2 regions of the Bacillus sp. AL-1R genome follow, and region 1 is predicted to be linked to the other one. Evidence: a T-box and tRNA genes for the amino acid it is inferred to sense, from the RefSeq annotation. Region 1 holds a T-box; the other holds one or more tRNA genes.
What was found. The T-box of region 1 lies ahead of leuS (leucine--tRNA ligase). A T-box ahead of a tRNA ligase gene usually reads a tRNA of that ligase, here a tRNA-Leu.

Region 1 (7,194 bases):
AATAACCCTGAACAAAAAACAAAAAATAAAACCATAACAGAATTCTCAGGTGAACTTTCAGCAGTCGATCAAGTCAAAATGAAAAATGCTAAAAAAGGTCAACCACAAAGATCAAAGCAAGGGTAATGTAAGGAAAAAGGAAGGGGTGCCTTCCTTTTTCTTTTGGTAATTTTAGGGTAAACTTGATGGTTTTCTAATACATTCTAGATTTTTGATTTTTCTATCTCTTCTTACTTAATTCGTGCCTCTTGAAACTAGGAAGATTCTCCTCTACAATTAATGAGTTAACGAGATAAAAATAGATAAAAAGGGACAGCTTTTGAGGGGAGTACGGGATGCCAAAAAAACTATGGTTTTTGTTAATCGGTATGATTTTAAATGTAACAGGTAATTCTTTTTTATGGCCATTCAATACAGTATATATCCATACGTATTTAGGAAAGTCCTTGTCTGTTGCGGGGCTTATTTTAATGTTTAATTCATTGGCTGGTGTATTTGGTAATATGCTCGGTGGCTGGCTTTTTGATAAGTTTGGGGGATATAGATCAATCCTAACTGGCATTAGTATTACGTTTTTGTCGATTCTAGGTTTGGTTATTAATCATACTTGGACATTTTACAGTTGTTTCTTTGTCATATTAGGATTTGGTGTCGGTATTGTATTTCCATCAATGTACGCGATGGTTGGAGCGGCATGGCCAGAGGGCGGTCGTAAAGCTTTTAATGCAATTTATGTAGCGCAAAATCTTGGTGTTGCAATTGGTACGGCTTTAGGTGGAATTGTTGCAGATTTTAATATTAATTATATTTTCATTGCTAATTTGCTCTTATATATTATTTTCTTCTTAGTAGCTTTATTTGGATTTAAGGGTATAGGGGAAACTAAGCAAATAAAAGAAGCTCATATAGAAAATGTAGAAAAACAAAAATTTTCATTTACTCCTTCAATGAAGGCTCTGATGATTGTTTGTGTTGCGTATGTTTTATGCTGGTTAGTTTATGTACAATGGCAAACTACAATTGCTTCAGAAATGCAAAATCTACACATTGGCTTAAAAAAATATAGTCTCTTATGGACTATAAATGGTGCGCTAATCGTCTTAGCTCAGCCAATCGTATCAACTGCGATCCGTAAATTAGAGTTAAGTATGAGAAAGCAAATGTTGTTTGGAATTGGATTCTTTATCGCTTCGACTATTCTTGTGAGTACTGCTCATCAGTTCTCGATGTTTATGACAGGTATGATCATATTAACGATTGGAGAAATGTTCGTCTGGCCTGCAGTCCCAACTATTGCAAATATGCTTGCTCCAAAAGATCGAATCGGTATGTATCAAGGGATTGTAAATAGTGCAGCGACAGTTGGAAGAATGCTTGGACCTGTAATTGGAGGGGCACTTGTTGATACGTTTAACATGAAGGTATTATTTATGATATTAATTGTCTTTTTAGGAATTAGTATGGTTTTCTCTGTACTTTATGAGAGATTAGCAAAAAAAGTAGTAAAAGTTGAAAATCAAACATTTGCTTCTTAAAAATAGGCTAGGTATAATTGACCTTTTTCTTTGGTTATAATAAAATAGTATAAATTGAATCTAAATGATCGGCTATGATTGGGAATAGTAGTGAATATGAAGAGGTTTAGAGAGTTGACGGTTGGTGAAAGTCAATCCATTCTATTCATGAACTCGCCCATAAGCCACATTTGTGAACGGTTTTAACCAAGTAATAAATGTCGTGTTCCACGTTACGGAAACAAGTGAATGTATTTTTACATTAATTTGGGTGGTACCGCGGGAAATCCTCTCGTCCCTTTTGGGATGGGAGGATTTTTTTTATTGTAGACCGTTAGGACCACAGCCGAGCCATTTATATATGAAAAAAGGAGGCAATAAAATGAGTTTTAATCATCGTACTATTGAACAGAAATGGCAGAAGTATTGGTTAGAAAATAAAACATTTAAAACAACTGACGATACAAGCAAGCCGAAATTTTATGCACTTGATATGTTCCCTTATCCATCTGGAGCGGGATTACATGTTGGGCATCCAGAAGGGTACACAGCTACAGATATTCTTTCAAGAATGAAAAGAATGCAGGGCTATAATGTACTTCATCCAATGGGGTGGGATGCATTTGGTCTTCCAGCAGAACAATATGCATTAGATACAGGTAATGATCCAGCTGAGTTTACTGAAAAGAATATTAATACTTTCCGTAATCAAATTCAGGCACTTGGATTCTCATACGATTGGGATCGTGAAGTAAATACAACTGATCCTAATTATTACAAATGGACTCAATGGATTTTCCTAAGAATGGTTGAAAAAGGATTAGCTTATGTAGATGAAATTCCAGTAAACTGGTGTCCAGCACTTGGTACAGTTTTAGCTAATGAAGAAGTAATCGATGGTAAAAGTGAGCGTGGAGGACATCCAGTTGAGCGTCGTCCGATGAAGCAATGGATCTTAAAAATCACGGCTTATGCGGATAGATTATTAGAAGATCTAGAAGAATTAGATTGGCCTGAAAGCTTAAAAGAAATGCAACGTAACTGGATCGGCCGTTCGGAAGGTGCTGAAGTTTACTTTAATGTTGATGGATTCGATGAAAAAGTTACAGTATTTACAACGCGTCCAGATACATTATTCGGTGCAACTTATGTTGTATTAGCTCCAGAACATGCTTTAGTTAATAAAATTACAACAGCTAATCAAAAAGATGCAGTTGATGCTTATATCGATTCAGTTAAATCGAAAAGTGATTTAGAAAGAACTGATTTAGCGAAGGATAAAACAGGTGTTTTCACAGGAGCATATGCAATTAATCCTGTAAATAATGAAAAGCTTCCAATTTGGATTGCTGATTATGTTCTTGCAAGCTATGGAACTGGTGCAGTTATGGCAGTACCAGGACATGATGAGCGCGACCATGAATTTGCAGTTAAATTTAATTTACCAATCATTGAGGTTGTTGAAGGTGGGGACGTTCAAAAAGAGGCTTACGCTGGAGATGGCAAACATGTTAACTCTGATTTCTTAAACGGTTTAAATAAAGAAGAAGCACTTGAAAAAATTATCGAATGGTTAGAATCTTCAAATGCAGGTGAGAAAAAAGTTACGTATCGTCTACGTGATTGGTTATTCTCTCGCCAAAGATATTGGGGAGAGCCAATTCCAGTAATTTTCTGGGAAGATGGTACAATGACAGTTGTTCCTGATGAGGAATTACCATTAATTCTTCCGAAAACAGAAGATATTCGTCCAAGTGGTACTGGAGAGTCACCATTAGCGAATATTGATGATTGGGTTAATGTAGTTGATCCAGTAACAGGTAAAAAAGGAAGACGTGAAACAAATACAATGCCACAATGGGGCGGAAGCTGTTGGTATTACTTACGTTATATTGATCCAAATAATAACGAAGCAATCGCAGATTCTGAATTATTAAAGCATTGGTTACCAGTAGATGTTTATATTGGAGGAGCAGAGCATGCAGTTCTTCACTTACTATACGCTCGTTTCTGGCATAAATTCCTTTATGATTTAGGTGTAGTTCCTACAAAAGAGCCATTCCAAAAGCTTTTCAACCAAGGAATGATCTTAGGGGAAAATAATGAAAAAATGTCTAAGTCTAAAGGAAACGTTGTAAATCCTGATGATATCGTTAATAGCCACGGTGCTGATACATTACGTTTATATGAAATGTTCATGGGTCCATTAGATGCATCTATCGCTTGGTCAGAAAATGGATTAGATGGTTCTCGTCGATTCTTAGACCGAGTATGGCGTTTATTTGTAACTGATAATGGAGAGCTTTCAGATAAAATTGTTGAAGGCATTACTTCTAGCAGTCTTGAAAAAACATATCACCAAACGGTAAAGAAAGTAACAGAGGACTTTGAAGGTTTACGTTTTAACACTGCAATTTCACAAATGATGGTGTTTATTAACGAAGCATATAAAGCTGACCAATTACCAAAAGAAATGGTTGAAGGTTTCGTAAAATTAATCGCACCAGTTGCACCTCATATCGGTGAAGAACTTTGGAGTAAACTTGGGGCTAGTGATTCAATTGCATATGCTACATGGCCAGCATACGATGAAGCTAAACTTGTAGAAGACGAAATTGAAATTGTAGTACAAATTAATGGTAAAGTAAAAGCAAAATTACGTGTTGCAAAAGATGCTTCTCGTGAGCAAATGGAGCAAATTGCATTATCAGACGACGCAGTTAAGGAACAAGTTGAAGGCAAAACTGTTCGAAAAATCATTGCTGTACCAGGTAAATTAGTCAATATCGTTGCGAACTAAATAGATCATTCGAAAAAACCTCTTTTGAGGTTTTTTCTTTGTTTATTTTTTTTTTCTAATGCTCTCTTTATAAATAAGTCAATTTAAAGATTTAGCATACTAACACGTTGACTTTTTAGAAAAACTATAGTTGGCCAGGTAATGGTGTCCACTTCGCCTTAAAGAATTTTAAAAATAAAACTATTTATGTTTAGCAAATATATCCGATCAAACTTACTTTTTGCATAGAAAATAATTAGTTGTTAAGATGTTGCTATAAAGAAAGGATGAGCATTGATGAATACGATTTCTGCAAATGAAGTGAAAGAGCGTTTAGAATCAGGAGAAACGCTATTTTTAGTAGATGTACGAGAGGATTATGAGGTTGAGTATGGGAAAATTCCAGAAGCAGTTCATATTCCAATGGGACAAATTCCTAGCAAGTTAGATGTTTTTAATAAAGAATTTGAATACATTTTTATTTGTAAGGCAGGCGTTCGTAGTGAGAATGTTTGTGAATATTTAAATGAGCTAGGCTATAAGGCGATTAATATGGAAGGCGGTATGATGGCCTGGGAAGGCGAGATCGAATAAAAAATAAGTCTTTATCAATAGTTTGATTAACTACTGAAATCCAACGTTTATGTTGGATTTTTTTATATAGATTAAATTAGGCTAATGTTTTTTAGTATAAGGTATATTAACGATGGAGTTGTGACATATATTAAAGTAGAACCTCATATATTTTTTCATTGAGGTCTTTGCTTGTTAGAAAGGAGGGGGTTGATTTGCCTAAAACATTGAAAATTGATATTACGGATAAAATAATTGGTAAATTTAAAGATGGGCATATGGAGTTGTATTCTTCAAAGTATTTAATTGGAAAGTTTTACTTTAAAGATTTAAAACAATCTTTCCAATTGGCAGATGGGTATGTTGAAGAGGATGGACGATTCTATTTATTAGTGAACTTGCAACACGAACAATCGAACGCTCGCCTTTGACCTTAAATTAGGGACGGTGGATTTGTGCCAAAGAAAAATATAATAATTGAAAAGCATAAGGAAAAACTAGAAAATCAGTTTGATTGTTTTACGAGTAAAACGATGGCAATAACCTTGGGTACTAAATGTTTAGCTTTTCTTAAGTTTTACATGAATCAATTCTTATGCTTTTCGATCAGTAAAGATTATAGGACCTAGCGAAAAAATGTATTCGTTTAGGTCCTTTGTTTATTTGTTAAAAATTTGTTTGAGCGTATTCCGCAGCTGATGCACCTGCTAATCTACCAGTTACTAAAGCAGCGGTTATGTTATAGCCACCAGTGTAACCATGAATATCTAATATTTCTCCACAAAAATAAAGCCCATTCATGATTTTAGATGACATTTCTTTTGGATGAACTTCCTTAGTAGAGACGCCACCACCTGTTACGAATGCTTTTTCGATCGAAAGAGTTCCGTTTACTACAAATGAAAAACCTTTAAATAATTGGACAAGCTCTCTTAACTTCATAGTAGCAATTTCATTACAAGGTGTTGCCTCATCAATCCCACATTTTGAAAGTAAAAATAGTAAATATCTTTCAGGTACATAACCTTTAAGAACATTCTTAATCGCTTTTTTTGGTTCTTCTTTTAGAATACTGTGTATGTCTTGAAATAGTGATTCCTCGTTTTGGTCTGGGAAACAATCAATCGCCATCGTTACATTTTTTGTTTTAAACTTTTGTTGTACTTTATATACAAATTGGCTACAGCGTAGTGCGGCTGGGCCCGAAATTCCAAAATGAGTAAAGAGCATGTCCATTTTATGGGCTATCACTTTTTTGCCTTTTGGATTTAATACGCTTAATTCTATGTCTCTTAAAGCAAGGCCTTGCAATGATTTATTTTGAATGAAATCTTCACTTGAAGTAATAGGTACTTCTGTAGGAAAGAGTTCCGTAATTGTATGACCAGCTTTTTTTGCCCACGCATATCCATCACCAGTCGAACCTGTGTGTGGAACAGATTTACCGCCTACCGCTAGGACAACGCTTTTTGAGTGAATGACAGTTCGATCATCCAATATGATTCCTACTACTTTACCATCTTCATAGAGTACGTCTTTAACAGCTCTATTGGTCTGAATATCTACATGATGTTTTTTTAGTTTTTGCATTAATGCATTTAATACTGATTTAGAGTCATTTGATACAGGAAACATCCTCCCGTGATCTTCTTCTTTTAACGCAACTCCCATGTTTTCAAAAAACTGTATGATATCTTCGTTATTATATATTGAGAATGCGCTATATAAAAAACGGCCATTTCCAGGTATATGTTTAATCACTTCCTCTATAGGTAAGCGATTTGTCACGTTACAACGACCACCGCCTGATATAAGAAGTTTTTGTCCTAATTTAGTTCCTTTTTCAAGTAAAAGTACTTTAGCTTTGTTTTCAGCAGCGCTAATTGCAGCCATCAGACCGGAAGTTCCGCCACCAATTACAATCACGTCATAAACCATTATTTCACTACTTTCGTTACAAATTTCTTTTAGTCAGTTTACCATTATTTCAAGTAAGCTCCAACTTCTTATCATTTTTTAATTTTTTCTTTTTATATGATATGGTAAGATAGATTAGTTAGTTTGATCGAAATGGTAGGAGGCAGTTTATGTCAGATTCAAAGTTGCTACGGGGTACCTTCATATTAACTGCTGGTACGTTTTTAATAAAATTTCTAGGAATGATTTATACATTTCCTTTTTATGCATTAGTTGGTTCACAAGGGTCTGCATTATATAATTATGGCTACGTTCCATATACTTTGTTCATCAGTATAGCTACTGCAGGTGTACCGTTAGCTGTAGCAAAGTTCGTTTCGAAGTATAATGCGATTGAAGAATATGAAACAA
Region 2 (7,194 bases), 580 kb from region 1:
AAACAAAAGAATTTCTACCATCTATCCACTAAAGAAAGAACTTATCTACAATTGGCAGTTACGGACCAGGCTAATAAAATTCATAATGATCAAATTTTTCATCAAGATGAGCTACTATCAAAGCATTCACATTTAATTATGATGAATTTAAAGTCAGCTAACGCTTTATTAACGACAGATAACGAAATCCGAACGTTTCGAGATGGTCACGAAAAATTTAATTCTCTATTTAAAGACATACAACTTGCCCAAAAAGAGATTAATATCGAGTACTATATCATCCAGCGTGATTCATTAGGAAAGAAACTAAGAGATGAACTTACAAAAAAAGCAAAAGAAGGTGTAAAAATACGAGTCCTGTATGATGACATTGGTTCCAAAAGAATTACCCCTTCCTTTTTCAAAGAACTTGTTAAACATGGTGGCGAGGTAGTAGCGTTCTTCCCTTCATTCCTAAGACTGATCAATTTTCGTTTAAATAATAGGAATCATAGAAAACTGTGTATTATTGATGGGAAAATTGCCTATATTGGAGGATTCAATATTGGAAATGAATATCTTGGTATTGATCAGAAATTTGGTTATTGGAGAGACACTCATTTTCGGATAATTGGAGAATCAGTTAATCAAATTCAAGGTAGATTTATTTTAGATTGGCAACAAGCCACTAATCAACCTGTACATAGTATAGAAGAATTCTCATTTAATAGTGAAAAGAATATTGGAAGTACCCCTATCCAAATAGTTGCAAGTGGACCAAATTCAGAAACAGAACATTTGAAAAATATGTACGTTAAATTAATTATGTCAGCTAAAAAATCTGTTTATATTCAAACACCGTATTTTATTCCTGATACAAGTATTATGGATGCGTGCAAAATCGCAATTTTATCTGGTATCGATGTAAGAATAATGATTCCAAGTAAACCTGATCACCCATTCGTGTATTGGGCAACTCTATCGTACGCTGGAGAACTTTTATCATATGGTGCAAAAATATTACTTTACGAGAATGGTTTTTTACACGCTAAAACAATCGTTGTGGATCATGAAGTAGCTTCAGTAGGAACTACTAATATCGATACTCGTAGTTTTAAATTAAATTTCGAAATAAACGCGATTACCTACTCAGAGGAAAAAGCTTCTGAATTACGAGATCTTTTTATACTTGATAGTAAACATTGTAGTGAGCTTACAATTGATAAATATCAAGAGAGATCAGTCATAATCAAGTTTAAAGAAGCTATCTCACGTCTTTTATCTCCAATATTGTAAAGAAGAAACATTACTTAACGGTAATGTTTTTTATTTTATCTTTATAGAAATCGAAAGGTGATACACAGTAAAAAAAATGAAAAAAGCAAATGAAATACTTAAAGAAGAAGCATATAACTTAATGTGACAGAAGAAATGAACTTAGTTTATGTTGTTACGACCTTTTTTTAAATCAAAAAATTTCTGTATTACAGTAATGCTTATAAATAATATAAGAAAATCCATTATAGGATAAAGTATGGTTTTGGGCACTAATTTGTTATAGAAATACAAAAATAGAACCGCCCATAATATAGTAGAATATTTTAATATGGTATTCATATATCCCCAGTTAGTAATATGGCTGTTTTACTTAAAACTCTCTTAATTAACTCGACTTTATTATTACAGCCCCTCCTTTTAATATTTAATCTAAGTATAACAAGGAAAAGCCCTTCATAATTGTTCTAATTTTGACTATTTTTTAACCATAAATAACAAAAAAAAGAAGCCAGCGATTGCCAACCCTAAAAAACTTCCTAATTTGAATTATGTAGTTTTTAGTTATCAAAAGTGAGTTTTTTCATATAAAAACTTATTCGTACTCAATCAATCATCACTGAGTGTATTTCTTTTTATAATAGTCCGATCCAACTCCACCAATTATCATCAATATCATCGGTATAAAATTTATAATGAAATGATTACCCTTTAAGATTGTAATATCCGCTCCCATAAATTTATTCAAAAGGAAAATAATCAATTTAGTCAGTAATAAAATAGCGCCAACTATAAAGATACAGTCAAAAGTTATTTTTAAATTCGGATTTGCTAACTGTTTACTATCTTGAATTATTTTTTCTTTTAATTCATCATCGCTTCTTAATAACTCATCAATGGTAATATCAAATAAATCACTTAATTTAATCAATACCTCAATACTTGGATAATTTTTTTCCGTTTCCCATTTGGAAACGGTCTGTCGACTTACATGAATCTTCTCTGCAAGGTCATTTTGTGACCATCCTCTTTTTTCACGTTCATCTTTTAATCGTTTACTAAAAATCATGAAATCACTTCCTTTCAGTAACTCAATTATTATTAATATACGATGTTATGTAAAGATAGTATTACGTGCATTAGGGTGCAACCTGAAGTTGCCATGTATAAATCATCATTAAATCACCATTTTTGCTATATAATAACCATTCTAATAATATTCAAACAAGAATTACTTAAATAGAAGAAAAACAAAAAAGACACCTTACAATTGTAAGATGCCTGATAAGTCATATTAAGATGCGGCCGAGAGGACTTGAACCTCCACGGAGAAACCTCCACTAGGCCCTCAACCTAGCGCGTCTGCCATTCCGCCACGACCGCGAATAAACAAAAGTGAGCCATGAAGGATTCGAACCTTCGACCCTCTGATTAAAAGTCAGATGCTCTACCTACTGAGCTAATGGCTCGTAATAATATAAATTTATAAAATATTGCGTATTCTATATGACGTCCTTGTCTCAGATAGAAAATTCAAGTAGCAGTTCGACAAGTACGCTGAAGTAATTGCTTCGTAGCATATTCGTTCGTGCTCTACCTACTGAGCTAATGGCTCGTAATAATACAAATTTATAAAATATTGCGTATTCTATATGACGTCCTTGTCTCAGATAGAAAATTCAAGTAGCAGTTCGACAAGTACGCTGAAGTAATTGCTTCGTAGCATATTCGTTCGTGCTCTACCTACTGAGCTAATGGCTCGTAATAATACAAATTTATAAAATATTGCGTATTCTATGTGACGTCCTTGTCTCAGATAGAAAATTCAAGTAGCAGTTCGACAAGTACGCTGAAGTAATTGCTTCGTAGCATATTCGTTCGTGCTCTACCTACTGAGCTAATGGCTCGTAATATAAAGATATTACAAGTATAACAAAATACCAAATATTTTAAAACCAACTTACTGTCTACACGATCGCGTCTAAGATAAAATAAAATCCCTTACCTTAAACATATTATTAAAAAACTAAAATGGCTGGGCTACCTGGATTCGAACCAGGGCATGACGGAATCAAAATCCGTTGCCTTACCGCTTGGCTATAGCCCATTGATATAACATCATGAATCAACTTCTCAGAATAACCTTCATGAAGTTGCACCACAGGATTTTTTTTATGTTGTACTGCCTCTACCTCTCGACTTTACTCCTCAAGATAAAAAACAATCAAACATCTCTACAAAAAACAAAATGGCTGGGCTACCTGGATTCGAACCAGGGCATGACGGAATCAAAATCCGTTGCCTTACCGCTTGGCTATAGCCCATTGATATAACATCATGAATCAACTTCTCAGAATAACCTTCATGAAGTTGCACCGCAGGATTTTTTTTATGTTGTATTGCTCCTTACCTCTCGAATTTTCCCCTCAAGATAAAAACAATCCGACAATCTAACTCCAAATCCACTCTTACTATTTTTCTCCAAATAAAGAAAAAAATACTACAATTTGTAGTAAATAGTGGCGGTCCCGACCGGGATCGAACCGGCGATCTCCTGCGTGACAGGCAGGCATGTTAACCGCTACACCACGGGACCATATGAAGTTAATGGTGGAGGATGACGGGCTCGAACCGCCGACCCCCTGCTTGTAAGGCAGGTGCTCTCCCAGCTGAGCTAATCCTCCAGGATAAAAATGGTGACCCGTACGGGACTCGAACCCGTGTTACCGCCGTGAAAGGGCGGTGTCTTAACCGCTTGACCAACGGGCCAAAAAAAATATGGCAGAGAAGAAGGGATTCGAACCCTCGCACCGCGTAAACGATCTACACCCTTAGCAGGGGCGCCCCTTGAGCCACTTGGGTACTTCTCTATTATAATGGCTCCGCAGGTAGGGTTCGAACCTACGACCACTCGGTTAACAGCCGAGTGCTCTACCACTGAGCTACTGCGGAAAAATTAATAATCTTTTCATCAAGTGCTAAAACGTGATGACAAGTATTAATATAAACTATATGCATATTAGATGTCAACACTATTTATAATTGTTTTAATGGACTTTTGCATAAACCACAAACATAGCGTTTAATGTCCACTTTTCTTTTTCTTAAGAAGGTTTGCCCACACCCTGAACATCTATATTTATACTTATATGAATGCGTTCTTTTTTTTATCGAATTTAGTGGTTTACAATACCTAGGAGCTCCTACTTTTTTTAATAGTTCTTTAAAATCTTTATCTTCGTGTTTGTATCCTCTCTTCATAATATGAAGATGATAATGACAAAGCTCGTGTAATATGATCCCTTTTAACTCTTCAATTCCGTGTTCTTCAAAATAAAACTTATTTAATTCGATATTACTTGTTTTTAATAGATACCTACCACCAGTTGTCCTCAATCTAGTATTGAAAGTAGCTTGGTGGAGAAATGGTCGATTGAAATATGTGATTGATAGTTCTTCAACCAGTTTTTGTATCTCCTCATTATCCATTTTATGATTCTCCATCCTTTTTTCTTCTTTATTATAACTGAACAACTCACATATTCTTGGGTATGTGCATACATTAAACTTACAAATGAGAATTTCAAAAGATCTTATTAGTACGATTTATGCTAAATAGGCTGCTCTTAGTAAATCTCTCTACAACGGCGTAATTTTTACTATCAAAATGAACAATACAGTTATCCTTTTTATACAATGTATCGGAAGGTTACCCCTCACTCATTTATTTCATCGCCCATCCTAAAAAAAGATGGGCGAAGATTTTTAAGTTGGAGGTTTTCATCATGGCAATGCCTAGTTGGCTTAAATCTCAAATTCAAAAAGCATTTTATGAAAAAAACCGTTATCAAATTAAATTATTGAATCAATGTTGGTTTTATTATCAAAAAATTAAGCTTTGATAATTTCTTTCGATTCAATTGGTAGCATAGATAAACCTACTCTTTGTTTCTTTTGGTCTACTTCAGCAATCCAGACCTTTACTACTTGACCAACTGATACAACATCAAGTGGATGCTTAATAAATTTGCTGCTCATTCTAGAAATATGAACAAGACCATCGTTCTTTAGTCCAATATCTACAAACGCACCAAAATCGACTACATTTCTTACTGTCCCTTCAAGTTCCATCCCTATTTTTAGATCTTCAATTTGAAGAACATCTTGGCGAAGGATTGGTGCTGCTAATTCATCTCGTAGATCTCGTTCAGGTTGCATTAATGATGCTAGAATATCTTTTAGCGTAATTTCACCAATATCTAATTGCTCTGACACTTCTTTTATATTAATTGTCTTTAGCTTTTCTTTCAGTTCATTTGAACCAATTTGACTTGTTGAGAAATTTAATTGCTTTAATAATTTTTTTACTTGTACGTAGCTCTCTGGGTGAATACTTGTACGGTCTAAAGGTTCATCTCCTTCAAGGACACGTAAAAATCCAATACATTGCTCATATGTTTTAGCACCTAGTCTTGGAATTGTTTTAAGCTCTTTTCGGTTTGTTATTTTCCCTTTTTCATCACGGTAATTAACAATATTTTTCGCAACTGTTTTAGACAAGCCTGATACGTATTGAAGTAGTGAGACCGATGCTGTATTTACATTTACGCCAACTTGGTTAACAGATGTTTCAACAACAAATGATAATGATTCATTTAAGCTTTTTTGAGATACATCGTGTTGATATAATCCTACCCCCACCGATTTAGGATCAATTTTTACTAGCTCTGCTAACGGATCTTGTAGTCGTCTGGCAATTGAAACTGCGCTTCGTTCTTCAACTTGTAAATCGGGGAACTCTTCTCTTGCTAATTCAGATGCTGAATAAACACTTGCTCCCGCTTCATTTACGATTACATAGTAAGTATTATTTTTCATTTCTTTTAAAATTCCAGATATAAAAAGCTCTGTTTCTCTCGAAGCTGTACCATTTCCAATTGCGATCATTTCTATTTTATATTGAATAAGTATATCTTTAATTTTCGTAACTGCTTGTTCTCTTTTATTTCTTTGAACCTCTTCTCTTTCTCCTCTGAAAGGATGAGGGTAAATCACATCTATTTTGAGTACTTTACCCGTCTCATCTACTACTGCCAATTTACAGCCTGTACGAAATGCCGGGTCTACTCCTAGTACGATTTTCCCTTTTAATGGTGGTTGCAGTAATAATGACCGTAAGTTTTCTGAGAAAATATTAATCGCATGTGAATCAGCTTTTTCTGATAACTCTTTACGAATCTCTCTTTCAATTGAAGGCTGAATTAATCTTTTATATGCATCTTCAACGACTTCCATTAAGATTGGTCGTACAAAAGTGTCCTTTGTAATAATCCTTTTTTCTAAATATAAAATAATCTCATCAAAAGGAGGTTGAATTGCAACCTTTAAAATATCTTCCTTTTCAGCACGATTCATGGCTAGTATTCTATGTGGAACAATCTTTGAAATTGGTTCTGAGTAATCGTAATACATTTCGTATACTTTTTTCTCGTCTTTTTCGGAATCTTTTACCGCACTGTCCATCGTTCCTTTTTTAAAGGTAATTTCACGAATCCACTTTCGATAAGTTGCATCGTCAGCAATCCATTCGGCAATAATATCTTTTCCACCTTGAATAACTTCATCAACTGTATTAACTTCCAGTACAGCGTTTATGTATTTTAACGCTTCATCCGCAAGAGAACCTTCATTTGGCATTGAATATAACCATTGGGCAAAAGGTTCTAACCCTTTATCTTTTGCAACTGTAGCTCGAGTTCTTCTTTTTTCTTTATAAGGTCGATATAAATCTTCAACTTCCTGTAGCTTTGTAGCTAAAGTAATACTTTTACGTAAGTCAGCAGTCAGTTTCCCTTTTTCCTCAATTAAACGGATCACTTCATCTTTTCTCGTTTGAAGATTTACAGCGTACTCATATTTCTCTAAAATAGAATGAATTTG

Region 2: it encodes a tRNA-Leu, which carries the amino acid that the T-box ahead of leuS (leucine--tRNA ligase) is inferred to sense. The anticodon was not compared.

The regions. Positions count from the first base shown of each region.
Region 1 covers NZ_CP197469.1:3,640,358-3,647,551, reverse strand. The annotation lists gene ACSBO6_RS17520 (glycogen biosynthesis protein GlgD) at 1-126, shown strand, start outside; gene ACSBO6_RS17515 (MDR family MFS transporter) at 336-1,535, shown strand; T-box leader at 1,601-1,817, shown strand; gene leuS (leucine--tRNA ligase) at 1,897-4,314, shown strand; gene ACSBO6_RS17505 (rhodanese-like domain-containing protein) at 4,591-4,887, shown strand; gene ACSBO6_RS17500 (DUF2553 family protein) at 5,082-5,297, shown strand; gene ACSBO6_RS17495 (BaiN/RdsA family NAD(P)/FAD-dependent oxidoreductase) at 5,533-6,804, opposite strand; gene ACSBO6_RS17490 (putative polysaccharide biosynthesis protein) at 6,954-7,194, shown strand, end outside.
Region 2 covers NZ_CP197469.1:4,222,012-4,229,205, forward strand. The annotation lists gene cls (cardiolipin synthase) at 1-1,275, shown strand, start outside; gene ACSBO6_RS20050 (helix-turn-helix domain-containing protein) at 1,871-2,323, opposite strand; tRNA gene ACSBO6_RS20055 (tRNA-Leu) at 2,555-2,637, opposite strand; tRNA gene ACSBO6_RS20060 (tRNA-Lys) at 2,651-2,723, opposite strand; tRNA gene ACSBO6_RS20065 (tRNA-Gln) at 3,287-3,361, opposite strand; tRNA gene ACSBO6_RS20070 (tRNA-Gln) at 3,504-3,578, opposite strand; tRNA gene ACSBO6_RS20075 (tRNA-Asp) at 3,775-3,850, opposite strand; tRNA gene ACSBO6_RS20080 (tRNA-Val) at 3,863-3,938, opposite strand; tRNA gene ACSBO6_RS20085 (tRNA-Glu) at 3,949-4,023, opposite strand; tRNA gene ACSBO6_RS20090 (tRNA-Ser) at 4,034-4,124, opposite strand; tRNA gene ACSBO6_RS20095 (tRNA-Asn) at 4,132-4,206, opposite strand; gene ACSBO6_RS20100 (SprT family protein) at 4,291-4,743, opposite strand; gene cmpA (cortex morphogenetic protein CmpA) at 5,046-5,156, shown strand; gene ACSBO6_RS20110 (Tex family protein) at 5,146-7,194, opposite strand, start outside.